Regions from separate parts of the Streptomyces sp. NPDC053076 genome, predicted to be linked through region 1. Evidence: riboswitches for the same ligand, from Rfam matches in the RefSeq annotation. Region 1 holds a riboswitch; each other region holds the start of a gene.
What was found. A riboswitch is a leader RNA that binds a small molecule or an ion and turns the genes downstream of it on or off. The one in region 1 is predicted to bind cobalamin.

Region 1 (4,311 bases):
GACACGTTCGGCTTCGTCTGCCTCGTGCTGCGTCCGACGCGGGACTGACCACATGAACGGGCGCCTGCCGTCGGCGCCTTGGCTGGTCGCCCGCGCGGGTGGCCCGGCGGTGGGTTCGCGGAACCCGGACACGGTCCGGCCCCGGAGCTGACGACGGGCCGACGGCACACGCCGCGGGCGCGTGCGGCGAGGCTTCCGGGTGGGCGGATCCGCGCCCGGCTGACTCGTTCGGGTGACGGTGGATCGATTTGCCGCCTGGTGACCGAGAGGGACGACGCGATCCCGGGAAGGGTGACCCCGCACATCGTCACTCCTCGTGACTCCGCACGTCACCACTGCTGGTTGACGCCGCACGTCGTCACTGCTCGTGACTCCGCACGTCGTCACTGCTCGTGAAGGGACTCCACAGTCATGCGCCTTCGCACTGCCGCGGTCGCCGCCTTCGGCGCCCTCGCCCTGACCCTCGCCGTTCCCGCCTCCGCCTTCGCCGCGTCGGGAGAGTTCCAGTACACGTACACCGGTCTGGACGGCTCCCCCCGGATCGCGGTTCTGGAGGACCCGGACAGCGGGGAGTGCGTCACCCTCCCCGAGGTCGCGGATCCCGGCTCCAGTTCTCCGGCCCACTCCCCGCGCAACCGGACCGACGAGTACGCGATCGTGTTCACCGAGCCGGACTGCACGGGTGACTCGTTCACGCTGCGCCCGCGCACCGGCTACGGCAGCGAGCGTCTGAAGCTCCGGTCGGTCGTCTTCTTCCGCTGACGGGGTGAGGCGCGTCCCGCACCGCTCGCCGGCGCCCGTCCGCGCAGCGGCCGGGTGACGGCGCGGCGCCGCTGATGGAATGATGAGCGGCGACATAAGGCGACGGCGGTCCGAGGAAGCCGGTGTGAATCCGGCGCGGTCCCGCCACTGTGACCGGTGAGCGAGTTCCGGCAGGCCACCGCCCCATCGGGGTGGGAAGGCGGGACGAGCGGCGACCCGGGAGCCAGGAGACTCACGCGGTCGCCTCCTCGAAGGAACACCGGGGCGGATCTCCCCGGGAGGGGAGTGGCGCGGCATGGTCGGGCAACCGGTGGAAGAGGGACCGCCCCTGGGCGTGCCGGGCGGCGGTCCGGTGCCGTGCCGGGTCGTCGTGTGCCGGGACTGCTGTTGCGGCAGCCCCAAGGTGACCGGGGTCGATCACGCCGCGCAGACCGCGCGGCTGGAAGCGGAGGTGCCGGTGCGCGTCTCCGAGTGCCTCGACGTGTGCGATCAGGCCAACGTCATCGTCGTACAGCCCTCCGCCGTGGGCCGGGCCGCCGGCGCGCGGCCGGTCTGGCTCGGACTCGTCAACGATGCGGAGGCGACCGAGGACATCGTCACCTGGGTGCGAGCCGGCGGTCCCGGCGTGGCTCCCCGACCCGACATCCTCGACCTGTACGCCTTCACACCGCCGCGGCGCCGTGCGGAACCCTGAGAACCGCCCCGGCGAGAACCCCGGCCGGACCCGGGCCCGGCCGCCCCAACGGCGACCAGTGACCGTCAACCGTCCTCAGCGCGCCCGGATCTCACGCCGAAGGATGCGCTCGGACGGCTCGTCGAGGCGATGCTCGCGCAAGGCGCCCGCTTCGAACGGCACCCGCTCCGCACGGTGTTCGCGACCGCCGACCAGGTGGAGGCCACGGGCGCCTTCGGGGCGGGACGTCCCGGAGTGCCGTACCGCTCACCCACACACCTCAGGGCCGCCCGGCGGCGCGAGAGGAAGATCACCCCGGCGGGCGCGGTCTTGGCCGTGCGCCGGTCACGCGGTACGGTCTGTCCGATATCGACGACGGCGAGACGGAAGCCGGTGGAAACCCGGCACGGTCGCGCCACTGTGTGCGAGGCGTTCTCCAGACGCCTCGTGAGTCAGACCCGTGGCCGTCGTCATGTGCACCACCGAGATGGGACGCGAACTCCCAGAGGAGGGCCTGCCATGGCGCAGACCGTCGCCCAGCCGACAGCCACCCCCGCCGTTCCCGCCAAGCTGCCGCTGAAGGCGATAGCTCCCTGGGCGGTCTTCTTCGGCGTACTCATGCTGATCCTGCTCTACTTCGTCGGCGCCGAGCAGGGCGCCACCTCCGTGTTCAACGGCACGGACGTCCACGAGTGGGTGCACGACGCCCGCCACCTGCTCGGTTTCCCCTGCCACTGACGCGAGGGGAACCGCACCACCATGAACTCCGCAACCGTACGGAACCTCCTTGTACGGGGCATGCTCGCCGGCCTCGCGGCCGGCGTGCTCGCCCTGATCGCGGCCTACCTCCTCGGTGAGCCGAGCGTGGACAAGGCGATCAGCTTCGAGGACGCCCACTCCCACGAGCACGAGATGGAGGTCGTCTCGCGCTCCCTGCAGTCCACCGCCGGCCTCGCCACCGGCGTCCTGGTCTACGGGGTCGCCTTCGGCGGCATCGCCGCGCTCGCCTTCTGCTTCGCGCTGGGCCGCGTCGGCCGCTTCGGCCCGCGCGCCACGGCGCTGTTGCTGTCGGGCTCCGCGCTGCTCGCCGTCTACGTCGTGCCGTTCCTGAAGTACCCGGCCAACCCGCCGTCGGTGGGCGAGCCCGACACCATCGGCAAGCGGACCACCCTGTACTTCCTGATGATGCTGCTCAGCGTCCTCCTCGCGGTCGCCGCCACCATCCTGGGCAAGCGTCTGACGCCCAGCCTGGGCACCTGGTGGGCGACCGTGGTCGCGGTGGCCGCGTTCGCCGTAGTGATCGGTCTGGCCTATGAGTTCCTGCCGGTCATCAACGAGGTGCCGAACGACTTCCCGGCCACGTTGCTGTGGCGGTTCCGCCTGTCCGCGCTGGCCATCCAAGCCGTCCTGTGGATGGGTTTCGGTCTGGCCTTCGGTGAACTGGCCGAGCGCCTGCTGAACCCCAAGCCGGTGACGACCGCCGGGCGAGCGGTTCCGGCCGCGCGCTGACTCCTTCCGGACAACGGGGAGCCCTTCGGGGGTGAGGCGGCCGATTGCCTGCGCGGCGCGTTCGCGGCGCTGCCGCGCCGGCACCCGGACGAGCCGGCTCCAAAACCGTGTGCGAGCCACCCGGAGGGGCCTCTACCCTCCGGGCATGGATCTTCGCGAAGAACTTCCGAGCGACAGACGGGCCGTGCGGAACGTTCACCTGCAGGCGTTCGGTGACCATGGCCTCGTCGTGGCCGACCTGGTCGATACCCTGCGGGACACCATCACGCCCGAGGACGGTCTCTCGCTGGTCGCCGAGCACGACGGGCGGGTCGTCGGCCACGCCATGTTCACCCGCAGTCTGCTCGATGCCCCCCGGCGGCTGGTCGATGTGCACGTCCTCAGCCCGTTGGCCGTGATGCCTGAGCTCCATAAGCGCGGTCTCGGCTCAGCCCTGGTCCGACACGGACTGGGGATCCTCGCGCAGCGAGGTGTTCCCCTCGTCTTCCTGGAGGGCGATCCAGGCTATTACTCGCGTTTCGGCTTCGCGCCCGGTGATGGCCTGGGCTTCCGAAAGCCATCCCTGCGTATCCCGGACGGCGCCTTCCAGGCCATCAGGCTCCCGAAGCATGAGCCATGGATGACGGGGACGCTGGTCTATGCGGAGCCGTTCTGGCGGCATGACGCAGTCGGCCTCCGTGACCCCGGCGCACAGTGATGCGAGCGCCGGTGCCCCGGTGTGGCATGACACGCCGTTCGGACGCCGGTCCGGGCGGCACGGTGTCGACGGGCCGCGCGGGTGGCAGAACGAGTACGCGTCCGTGAGACCGAGGACGACGGGGGCCGACGCCCGCTGCGGCATCAGGAGGCCTGAACTTTCGGCCGGGGTCTTCGGCCTCCGGCTCAGTGGCCGTGGTGACGCAGCAGGAGGTCCGCGACCACCGGGCGGTGATCGGAGGCCGCCGTCTCCCCCGTGCGCGTGCCGGTCACGGCGACGTCCGGTGAGACGGTCACGAGGTCGATGCGCTTGACCGGGTCGATCGCCGGGTAGGTGTTGCCGCCGCTCGGGGCGGCATCACGCAAGGGGCCCCACAGCTTCGTCAGTTCGGGCGCGTTCGGTTCGGCGTTGAAGTCGCCCAGGAGGACCTTCGGACCGGGGTCCTCCGCCAGCACGGCCAGCATGTCGTCGACCTGGGCACGCCGGACGGAGGGATCCGTGCGGTAGTCCAGGTGGGTCGAGTACACGTGCACACGGGTGCCCCGGACCCTGACCGACACCTCGGCGAAGCCCGGCGCCGGGGCCGGCACCGGGTCGGGTGTCTGCGTGGACAGCCGGGTGATCTCGTGGTTCTGCGCGTCGCGCAGCGGAAAGCGACTCAGTACCGCTA
Region 2 (4,311 bases), on a different contig from region 1:
AGCTCCGCGTCCGGTACGGCCTCGCCGCCCAGCAGCACGGTCGGGATGCCGGACGCCCGCAGCGCGGCCAGCCCGTCCTCCCATGCCCGCTTGCCGCCCAGCAGCCGTACGACGGCGAGGTCCGCGCCCTCGATCAGGCCCGGCAGCTCCTCGCCGACGTCGACCCGGGTGGGGTTGCCGATGCGGTAACCGGCGCCGGCGGCCCGGGCCGCCAGCAGGTCCGTGTCGGCGGTCGACAACAACAACACTGTGCTCATGCGGGCGCTCCCGGTGGAATGAAAGGCAGTCCTTGTGGCGCGCCCGACTCGATGAGCCGCCAGAGCGCGTCCGTGTCCGCGTGCTGTTCGATCAGGTCGCCCAGCCGGTCGAGCTGTTCCTCGCGCAGCGCGGCGAAGCAGGTGTCCGGCGCGGGGACGAAGCGGCGGCCGGTGGCGGTGGCCACCTCGCGCAGGAAGGCCCGCCGGAAGCCGTCCGACTCCAGCGAACCGTGCCAGTGGGTGCCCCAGGTCTGGCCGACCCGGCAGCCGTCCAGGAAGGCTTCCCCACCGGTGACCTCGGCGACGCCGTGGTGGATCTCGTACCCCTCGACCGGTTCGCCCAGGGCTTCCCCGGCCGGCCTGGTCAACGTCTTCTCGCGGGCGAACCGTACCCGCACGGGGAGCAGCCCGAGCCCGGCGACCTCCCCGGCGCGGGACTCGACCTCGTCCTCGATGCGCTCGCCGAGGATCTGGAAGCCGCCGCAGACGCCGAGGAGGGGGCGTCCCTCGGCGGCCCGGCGCACGAGTGCGTCCGCGAGCCCCCGCTCCCGCAGCCACTGAAGCGCCCGTACGGTCCCGCGCGTGCCGGGGACCACCACGAGGTCGGCGTCGGCCAGTTCCTCCGGGCGGTCCACGAACCGCACCACGACCCCCGGTTCGGCGGCCAGCGCGTCCACGTCCGTGAAGTTGGACATGAGCGGGATCGCGCACACGGCGACCCGCAGCACGTCCTCGCCGACCGGGGGAGCGACGGTTGACTCGCGTACGGTGCCCCGCAACGACACCCGCAGTCCGTCCTCCTCGTCGATGCCGAGGCCGTGCCGGAACGGCAGGACGCCGTACGTCTGCCGCCCGGTGAGCCCGTGCAGCATGTCCAGACCGGGCTCCAGCAGGGAGACGTCCCCGCGGAACTTGTTCACCAGGAACCCGGCGACCAGGTCCTGGTCCTCGGGCGAGAGCAGGGCGAGCGTCCCGAAGAAGGAGGCGAAGACGCCCCCGCGGTCGATGTCGCCGACGACGAGCACGGGCAGCCGCGCATTGCGGGCGATGCCCATGTTGACGATGTCGGTCCGCCGCAGGTTGATCTCGGCGGGACTTCCCGCCCCCTCACAGATCACCGCGTCATACGTGCCCCGCAACTCGGCCAGGCAGTCCAGCACCGTGCCGAGCAGCCGCTGTTGACGGCCCCCGTGGTAGCCGCGTGCGCTCATCTCGCCCACCGGCCTGCCCATCAGCACCACTTGGCTGCTCTGCTCGCCACCGGGTTTGAGCAGTACCGGGTTCATCAGCGCGGTCGGCTCGACCCGGCACGCCTGGGCCTGCATGGCCTGGGCCCGGCCGATCTCCGCGCCCTCCCGGGTGACGAACGAGTTGAGGGACATGTTCTGCGCCTTGAACGGCGCGACCTTGACGCCCTGGCGTACCAGCCAGCGGCAGATGCCGGCCGTCACGACGCTCTTGCCTGCGTCGGAGGTGGTGCCGGCGACGAGGAGACCACCGTTCACTTCCCGTGTCCCTTCAGGAGTGTGCGCGCGGCGACCGTGACGCCGAGCGCGAGCAGTCCGACACGGCGGGAGAGCCGGACGGCCCGGCCGATGTCGGTGACCCGGACCGGCCGTCCGGTGGCGCCGTTGAGCACGGGGCGGTGTTCGACCCGGCCGGCGTAGGAGAGCGTCCCGCCCAGCCGGACGCCGAGGGCACCGGCGAACGACGCCTCCACCGGCCCGGCGTTGGGGCTCGGGTGCCGGTGCGCGTCGGCCTTCCAGGCACGCAGGGCGCCGCGGGGATCGGGTCCGGCCGCGGCGGCGAGTACGGCGGTCAGCCGGGCCCCCGGCCAGCCGGCGACGTCGTCGAGACGGGCGGAGGCCCAGCCGTAGCGCCGGTGGCGGGGTGACTTGTGACCCACCATGGCGTCCAGGGTGTTGACCGCCCGGAATCCCAGGAGTCCCGGCACGCCGGCCACGGCACCCCAGACGAGGGCGCCGACCACGGCGTCGGAGGTGTTCTCGGCGACCGACTCGACCACCGCCCGGGCGATCCCGTCGGCGTCCAGCGCCTGCGGGTCCCGGCCGCACAGGTGGGGCAGCCGGGCCCGGGCCGCCTCGATGTCGCCGGCCTCCAGGGCACGCCCGACGGCGCGGGCCTCCCGGGCCAGCGAGGTGCCGCCGACGACGGCCCAGGTGGCGGCGGCGGTCAGCGCGACGGCGGCGGTACGGGAAGGGCGTGCGGCGCGTGCGGCGAGCGAGCCCAGAGCGACGGCGCCACCGGCGCACACGGTGGTGTGCAGGGCGCCCCATCCGCGGTGGTCGCGCCACAAGGCGCCTTCCACGGCTCCGGCCGCCCGGCCGAAAGCGGCGACCGGATGCCCGCGGCGCGGATCGCCGAGGAGCAGGTCACCGAGGACGCCGGCGGCGGCGCCGTACGCGTATGTGCGATCGGCACCCATCGGCTCAGCCGGCCGTGGGCACAGGAGCGGTCCTGGTACTGGTCCTTCGGCAGCCGAGCATGGCGATCTGTGTCCTCACTCAGGGTGTCCGCGCCCTGGTTCGACGTGAATCGGCGGTGAGAGTTCCTGGCTCCCGGGGGGTTCTTCCCCGGTGACAGTGGCGGGACCGCGCCGGATTCGCACCGGCTTCCTCTCTTGCCGCCGTACATGGCCTGGGCAGTCCACCACGCGCCCGGAACGGCCGTCAACTTGCCGTTGACCTGCGCGGGGAGAGTGTGCCGATCCCCACATCACGGGACGTGAGGGCACGCCAGAGGCTCCCCTCCGGAGCGGCCGGAGGGGAGCCTCTGAGGTGCTTGGCCGGAACGCCGCCATGGCGTGGGCCGGCCCGAGCCACACGGTGCGGGTCAGGCCACGCGGTGCGGCTCGGGCCATGCGGTGCGACTCGGGCCACGCGTGCGGGTCAGGCCACGCGGCGCGGCTCGGGCCGCACGGTGTGGCTCAGGCTTTGGCCACGATCAGGTAGATGCCGTACGCCACCGCCGCCGCGCAGGCCGCGAAGCAGACGTAGGCGCCGGTGACGGCGAGACCGGCGGAGCCGCCCTGGGCCGTGGCCTTCTCGCGCCGGGCCAGGCCGTTGATGCCGAGGGTGAACAGGGCCACCAGGCCCACCGTGAAAACGAGGCTGACGCCGAAGACGGAGCCGATGGCCGCCCAGTCGATCTTCATGGGGTTGCTTCCTTCAGTAACCGGGTGCCCGGGGTCAGACCGTGGCGGCCGGCGGGGTGGCGGGGGCCGGCTCGGCGGCCGGGGCGGGGATCGTGGCCGTCAGGCCCTCGGTGACCAGGCCCGCGGGCGGCGGGGTCACGGCGGCGATGGCGGTGGTGACCACACCGGCCGGCTCCGCGCTCTCGGCGACGACGTCGGTGTGGTCGACGACCTCGCGGCGGGAGAACTTCCAGATGGCGAAGCTCGAGGCGACCAGGAAGGCGGCGACGGCGGCGGTCCCCCAGTCACCGAGGTCGGTGACGGACTCGGCGCCCGCGCCGACCAGCGCGGCGGCCGGGAGGGTGAGCACCCAGGCGGCGATCATGCGGGTCGCGGTGGACCAGCGGACCACACCGCCCTTGCGGCCGAGGCCCGCGCCCATCACCGAGCCGGAGACGACATGGGTGGTGGAGAGGGAGAAGCCGAGGTGGGAGGAGGCCAGGATGGCGGTCGCGGCGCTGGTCTGGGCGGCGAAGCCCTGACGCGGCTCCAGGTCGGTCAGGCCCTTGCCCATGGTGCGGATGATGCGCCAGCCGCCGATGTAGGTGCCGAGCGCGATGGCCAGACCGGCCGAGAGGATCACCCAGGTGGGAGGGTTGGAACCGGGGGCGATGGAGCCGCCCGCGATCAGGGCGAGGGTGATGATGCCCATCGTCTTCTGGGCGTCGTTGGTGCCGTGGGCGAGGGAGACCAGGCCGGCGGAGGCGATCTGGCCGGCGCGGTAGCCCTTGCGGGTGGCCTCGCCCTCGGCCTTGCCGCCGATGCCGTAGGAGAAGCGGGTGGCCAGCATCGAGGCGACGCCCGCCACGATCGGCGCGGCGACCGCCGGGAGCAGCACCT
Region 3 (4,311 bases), on a different contig from region 1:
TCGCGTTCCTGCCGGATGGCCGCCTCGGCCCCGTCCTCGTCACCTGCCGTCTCCTGGTGCCCGCCGGGCGCGGGAGGCTCGGGCAGCGCCGCCGTGTACCCCGCCTGGGCGACGGCCGCGACGAGGTCGTCCGGCAGGACCACCTCCGGATGGCTGACCCGGGCGCGTCCGGTGGCCAGATTGACCGTCGCCGTGACCCCGTCGAGCTTGGCGAGCTTCTTCTCCACCCGCCGCACGCAGGCGGCGCACGTCATGCCGCCGACCGTCAGGTCTGTGACGACGAGCGGAGCCGGCGGTTCGGCTCCCATCACTCACCGCCCCCGTGCATCCCGGGCATGTCACCCGTGCCCCCGCCGCTCCCCGTACCGCCACCGGTTGCGGCCCCGGTGCCGTGCATGCCGGGTGCCACCGGTCCGGCGGCGGATCCCACGGCGTAGGACACCGAGAAGACCAGCACCAGCAGCAGCACGAAGCCCCAGAGGGCGGGCGGGGGCGTCAGCTTGCGGGGTACGAAGCCCGCGATGCGGGAGGGATGTCGGGACTCGGCCATGCTCGGCCTTCCTGGTCGCGTCGAACCGTCTTACGGCGGTGGGCTGTCGCAGCCGTACCGCTGTAGGAGTCGGACGGACCGGGGGCCGAGTTCCGGCACCGTTTCATGACGTGCGCCACATGACGGACGGCGTGCTACACGTCCCCGCTCCGGCTGGAGCGGGTGCGCACGATGGCGAAGACGGCCGCGGCGAGCCCCAGTACACCCACCACCAGACCGGCGGCGCCGAGAGTCCGGGCGGTCGAGTCGCCGGACGTGTCGGCGTCGGAGCCCGCGGCGTTCCCCGGACGTGCGGACGAGGCCGTGGCAGTGGCATCGCCGTCCGCCGCGTCCTCGGCGGTGAGCTTGAGGACCGGGGCCGGGTTCTCCGGTTCGTCGTCGCCCTGGGCTTCCTCGATCCACCGGACGGTGCTGCCGTCGGAGTAGGTCTGCAGCGTCTTGAAGGTCAGCTCGCCGGTGTCGTCCGGCAGTTGTCCGAAGGCGACGTCGAAGTCCTCGTAGTGGCCGGGGGCGATCTTGCCGCCGGTCCAGGTGATCTCCGAGACGGCGTCGGTGATGGTGCCGTCGTCGGTCTTGACCGGCGTCTTGAGCTTGGTGTCGGTGACCTTCGCGGTCCAGCCGTCCCGCGGGGAGACGAGCACGCCGAGGACCGGGTGGCCGGTGGGGAGGAACACCTGCACCTTGGTGGTGCTCGCGCCGTCCTCCTCGTTCGGCACACGGAAGGTCAGGACACCGTCCGTGGCGCCCTTGGCGTAACTGCCGGGGTGGACGGTGACGTGTGCGGAGGCGACGCCCGCGGCGGCGAGCAGCCCGGCGGCGGTCAGGGCCGTGACGGCGCCGGTGCGGCGCAGGGTGTTGCGGTTCGGGGACATGAGTGGCGGGATCTCCGTACTGAGAGGTGCGGCTGTCGGGGAAGGTTCGGTGGCACCGCCCCTGCCGGCGGCCCCCGCCGATGAACGGCGTACCGCAGCCGCACCCCTCTCAGTGACCATGACCCGGTGCCCGGCGACCGGACCTGCTTCGGTGCGCCCGGCAGGCGCCGTGTCCCTCGGGTCACCTGCCACCAGGCGGCGAGTCCCGGCACGCACGCGACCGCACGGCGCAGCAGCGACCACAGCGCGGCCTCTCCGCGCCGCAACCACCAGGTGAGCACGAGAGCCGCCGCGATGTGCGCGAGGGTCGCGTGAGGTGTCACCGCGTGCGCGTGACCGTGCGCCATCCGCACCCCGTGCACGACCATCGAGTCGTGCTGGGGGCGAGCGGCATGGAACAGAAGGTGCAGCTCGCTCTGGGCGACGAGCGTGGCGCCGCCGATGCCGGCGAGCGATACCTCACGGCCACCCAGCAGACACGCTCCGGCGAAGACGGGCACGAACCCGGCGGCCTGCGCCCACACCGAGGGAGCCGCGCCCGTGGCCAGGGCATGGCCGCCGGTGGCGAGCAGCACGCACAGCGCGGCGAACACGGCCGCGCGCACGCTCCGCACCGCCAGGGACACAGTCATGGGGACAGATGCTGCCATGCGTCCGGGCGACTGTCCTCGCGGCTGAGCATGCGCGTCTGCGCCCGAACGCCGTTCGATCATGTCGTGCCTCTCCCTACGGGCCGGAGACGCAGACCGTTCACTCCTCCGCCCTTCTCCTGTTCCGTCCGGCCGCGTGTCGGGGTGGCGCGAACAACCGATCGGGGCCCTCGGGGCCACGCGCCGGGCGCGAGCTGTTGTGTGCCCCCCGAGCGCCGCCGACCCTCGCTTGTCATCGCCGTTACCTGGGCATTACTGTCACCTTGCCTTGGTGAACGGGAAATCCGGTGTGATGCCGGTGCGGCCCTCGCCACTGTGATCGGGAAGTCCGGCTCCGGCCCTCGCGGGCAGCCACTGGGTCCCCGGACCCGGGAAGGCGGGGCAATGGGCGGTGGTACCCGTGAGCCAGGAGACCGGCCGAGGCACGTCAACCATCCACGAGGTGCTGGAGAGGGTCTGCCGAGCCATGCACATAGCCGAGGGCTTTCTGCCTCCGGCGCACGCGGTCGCCTGGGGCGTCGTGTCCGCGCCGTTCGTCGTCCACGGAGTCCGGTCACTCACCCGCGAAGTCAGGGAACATCCCGAGAGCACGCTGCTCCTCGGGGCTTCCGGAGCCTTCACGTTCGTGCTGTCCGCGCTGAAGCTGCCTTCGGTGACCGGGAGTTGTTCGCACCCCACCGGCACCGGCCTGGGCGCCATCCTGTTCCGTCCGCCGATCATGACAGTACTGGGCACCATCACCCTGCTGTTCCAGGCCCTGTTGCTCGCGCACGGCGGCCTCACCACGCTCGGCGCCAACGCCTTCTCGATGGCGATCGTCGGCCCCTGGGCCGGGTACGCCGTCTATCGGCTGCTGCGCCGCTGCGACGTGCCGCTGATGGTCACCGTCTTCTGCGGCGCCTTCGTCGCCGACCTGTCCACCTACTGCGTCACCAGCGTGCAGCTGGCCCTGGCGTTTCCCGATCCGAGCAGCGGATTCCTGGGCGCCCTCGGGAAGTTCGGTTCGATCTTCGCCGTCACGCAGATTCCCCTCGCGGTCAGCGAGGGACTCCTCACGGTGCTGGTGATGCGGCTGCTGGTGCAGTCCAGCAAGGGCGAACTGACCCGGCTGGGTGTGCTCGTCACCGGCGGCCGAGGCACCGCGGAGGCGGAGGCGGTGGCCCGATGAGCCGGAACGCGAAGATCAACACCTTGCTGCTGTTGTGCGTTGCCGCGCTGGCCGTACTTCCCGTGGCGCTCGGGCTGGGCGACCACAAGAAGGAACCCTTCGCCGGCGCGGACGCCGAGGCGGAGACGGCGATCACCGAGATCAAGCCGGACTACAAGCCATGGTTCTCGCCGCTGTACGAACCGCCGTCCGGTGAGATCGAGTCGGCGCTGTTCGCCGCCCAGGCGGCCCTGGGTTCGGGTGTGCTCGCCTACTACTTCGGCCTGCGCAGGGGACGGCGCCAGGGCGAACTCCGCGCCGTTGCGGCGCCGGACGGCGAGGCGACGGAGAGCACGTCCGACGAGTCCGCTGCCGAACGGACCTGAGCCGGGGTGCTGCCGATCGACGCGGCGGCGCACAGCAGTCGCTGGCGCCGCCGTCATCCCGTGGACAAGGCCGTGCTCGGACTGGGCCTCACCGCTCTCGCCGTCTCGCTGCCGCCCTGGCCGGGGGCAGCCCTCGTCCTGGTGACCGCGCTCACCGTCCTGCTGGGCCCGGCGGGAGTGCCCGGCCGCCGCCTGTGGCGTGCCTACCGCGTTCCCCTGGGCTTCTGCCTGACGGGAGCGGCCACGCTGCTGGTCCAGGTCGGCGGACCCGACGGGTTCGTCAGCCTGGCCGAGGACGGACCGGTCCGCGCCGGAGAGCTGCTGTTGCGCACCTCGGCCGCCTCCCTCGGCGTGCTGCTGTTCGCCTTCACCACTCCGATGTCCGACCTGCTGCCCTGGCTGGTGCGGGCCGGGGTGCCCGCGCCCGTCGTGGACGTCGCGATGGTGATGTACCGGATGAGCTTCCTGCTCCTGGACTCGGTCCGCCGCATTCGCGAGGCACAGGCGGCCCGGCTCGGCCACACCACCCGAACCGCCGCGTGGCGCTCTCTGGCCGGGCTCGGCGCCGTGGCGTTCGTCCGTGCCTTCGACCGTGCGGCACGGCTTCAGACGGGACTCGCGGGGCGCGGATACGACGGCACCCTGCGCGTTCTCACGCCCGAGGCTCGCGTCTCCGCCCGCTTCACCGCCGCGAGCCTCGCCTTGC

Region 2: linked by a shared signal. The riboswitch ahead of ACIGYR_RS13280 (cobalamin biosynthesis protein) and the one ahead of ACIGYR_RS36415 (CbtB-domain containing protein) in region 1 are both predicted to bind cobalamin.
Region 3: linked by a shared signal. The riboswitch ahead of ACIGYR_RS15785 (energy-coupling factor ABC transporter permease) and the one ahead of ACIGYR_RS36415 (CbtB-domain containing protein) in region 1 are both predicted to bind cobalamin.

What each region holds. Positions count from the first base shown of each region.
Region 1 is NZ_JBITZL010000014.1:35,677-39,987, forward strand. Features, by position in the region: gene ACIGYR_RS36400 (SAM-dependent methyltransferase) at 1-48, shown strand, start outside; gene ACIGYR_RS36405 (hypothetical protein) at 412-762, shown strand; cobalamin riboswitch at 875-996, shown strand; gene ACIGYR_RS36410 ((2Fe-2S) ferredoxin domain-containing protein) at 1,058-1,456, shown strand; cobalamin riboswitch at 1,775-1,918, shown strand; gene ACIGYR_RS36415 (CbtB-domain containing protein) at 1,955-2,173, shown strand; gene ACIGYR_RS36420 (CbtA family protein) at 2,195-2,944, shown strand; gene ACIGYR_RS36425 (GNAT family N-acetyltransferase) at 3,090-3,641, shown strand; gene ACIGYR_RS36430 (endonuclease/exonuclease/phosphatase family protein) at 3,827-4,311, opposite strand, start outside.
Region 2 is NZ_JBITZL010000002.1:1,340,102-1,344,412, forward strand. Features, by position in the region: gene cobN (cobaltochelatase subunit CobN) at 1-257, opposite strand, end outside; gene ACIGYR_RS13275 (cobyric acid synthase) at 254-1,762, opposite strand; gene ACIGYR_RS13280 (cobalamin biosynthesis protein) at 1,759-2,703, opposite strand; cobalamin riboswitch at 2,803-2,945, opposite strand; gene ACIGYR_RS13285 (hypothetical protein) at 3,205-3,432, opposite strand; gene ACIGYR_RS13290 (anion permease) at 3,467-4,311, opposite strand, start outside.
Region 3 is NZ_JBITZL010000003.1:544,254-548,564, reverse strand. Features, by position in the region: gene ACIGYR_RS15805 (heavy metal translocating P-type ATPase) at 1-308, opposite strand, end outside; gene ACIGYR_RS15800 (hypothetical protein) at 308-550, opposite strand; gene ACIGYR_RS15795 (YcnI family protein) at 685-1,422, opposite strand; gene ACIGYR_RS15790 (hypothetical protein) at 1,371-2,054, opposite strand; cobalamin riboswitch at 2,303-2,509, shown strand; gene ACIGYR_RS15785 (energy-coupling factor ABC transporter permease) at 2,539-3,240, shown strand; gene ACIGYR_RS15780 (energy-coupling factor ABC transporter substrate-binding protein) at 3,237-3,605, shown strand; gene cbiQ (cobalt ECF transporter T component CbiQ) at 3,612-4,311, shown strand, end outside.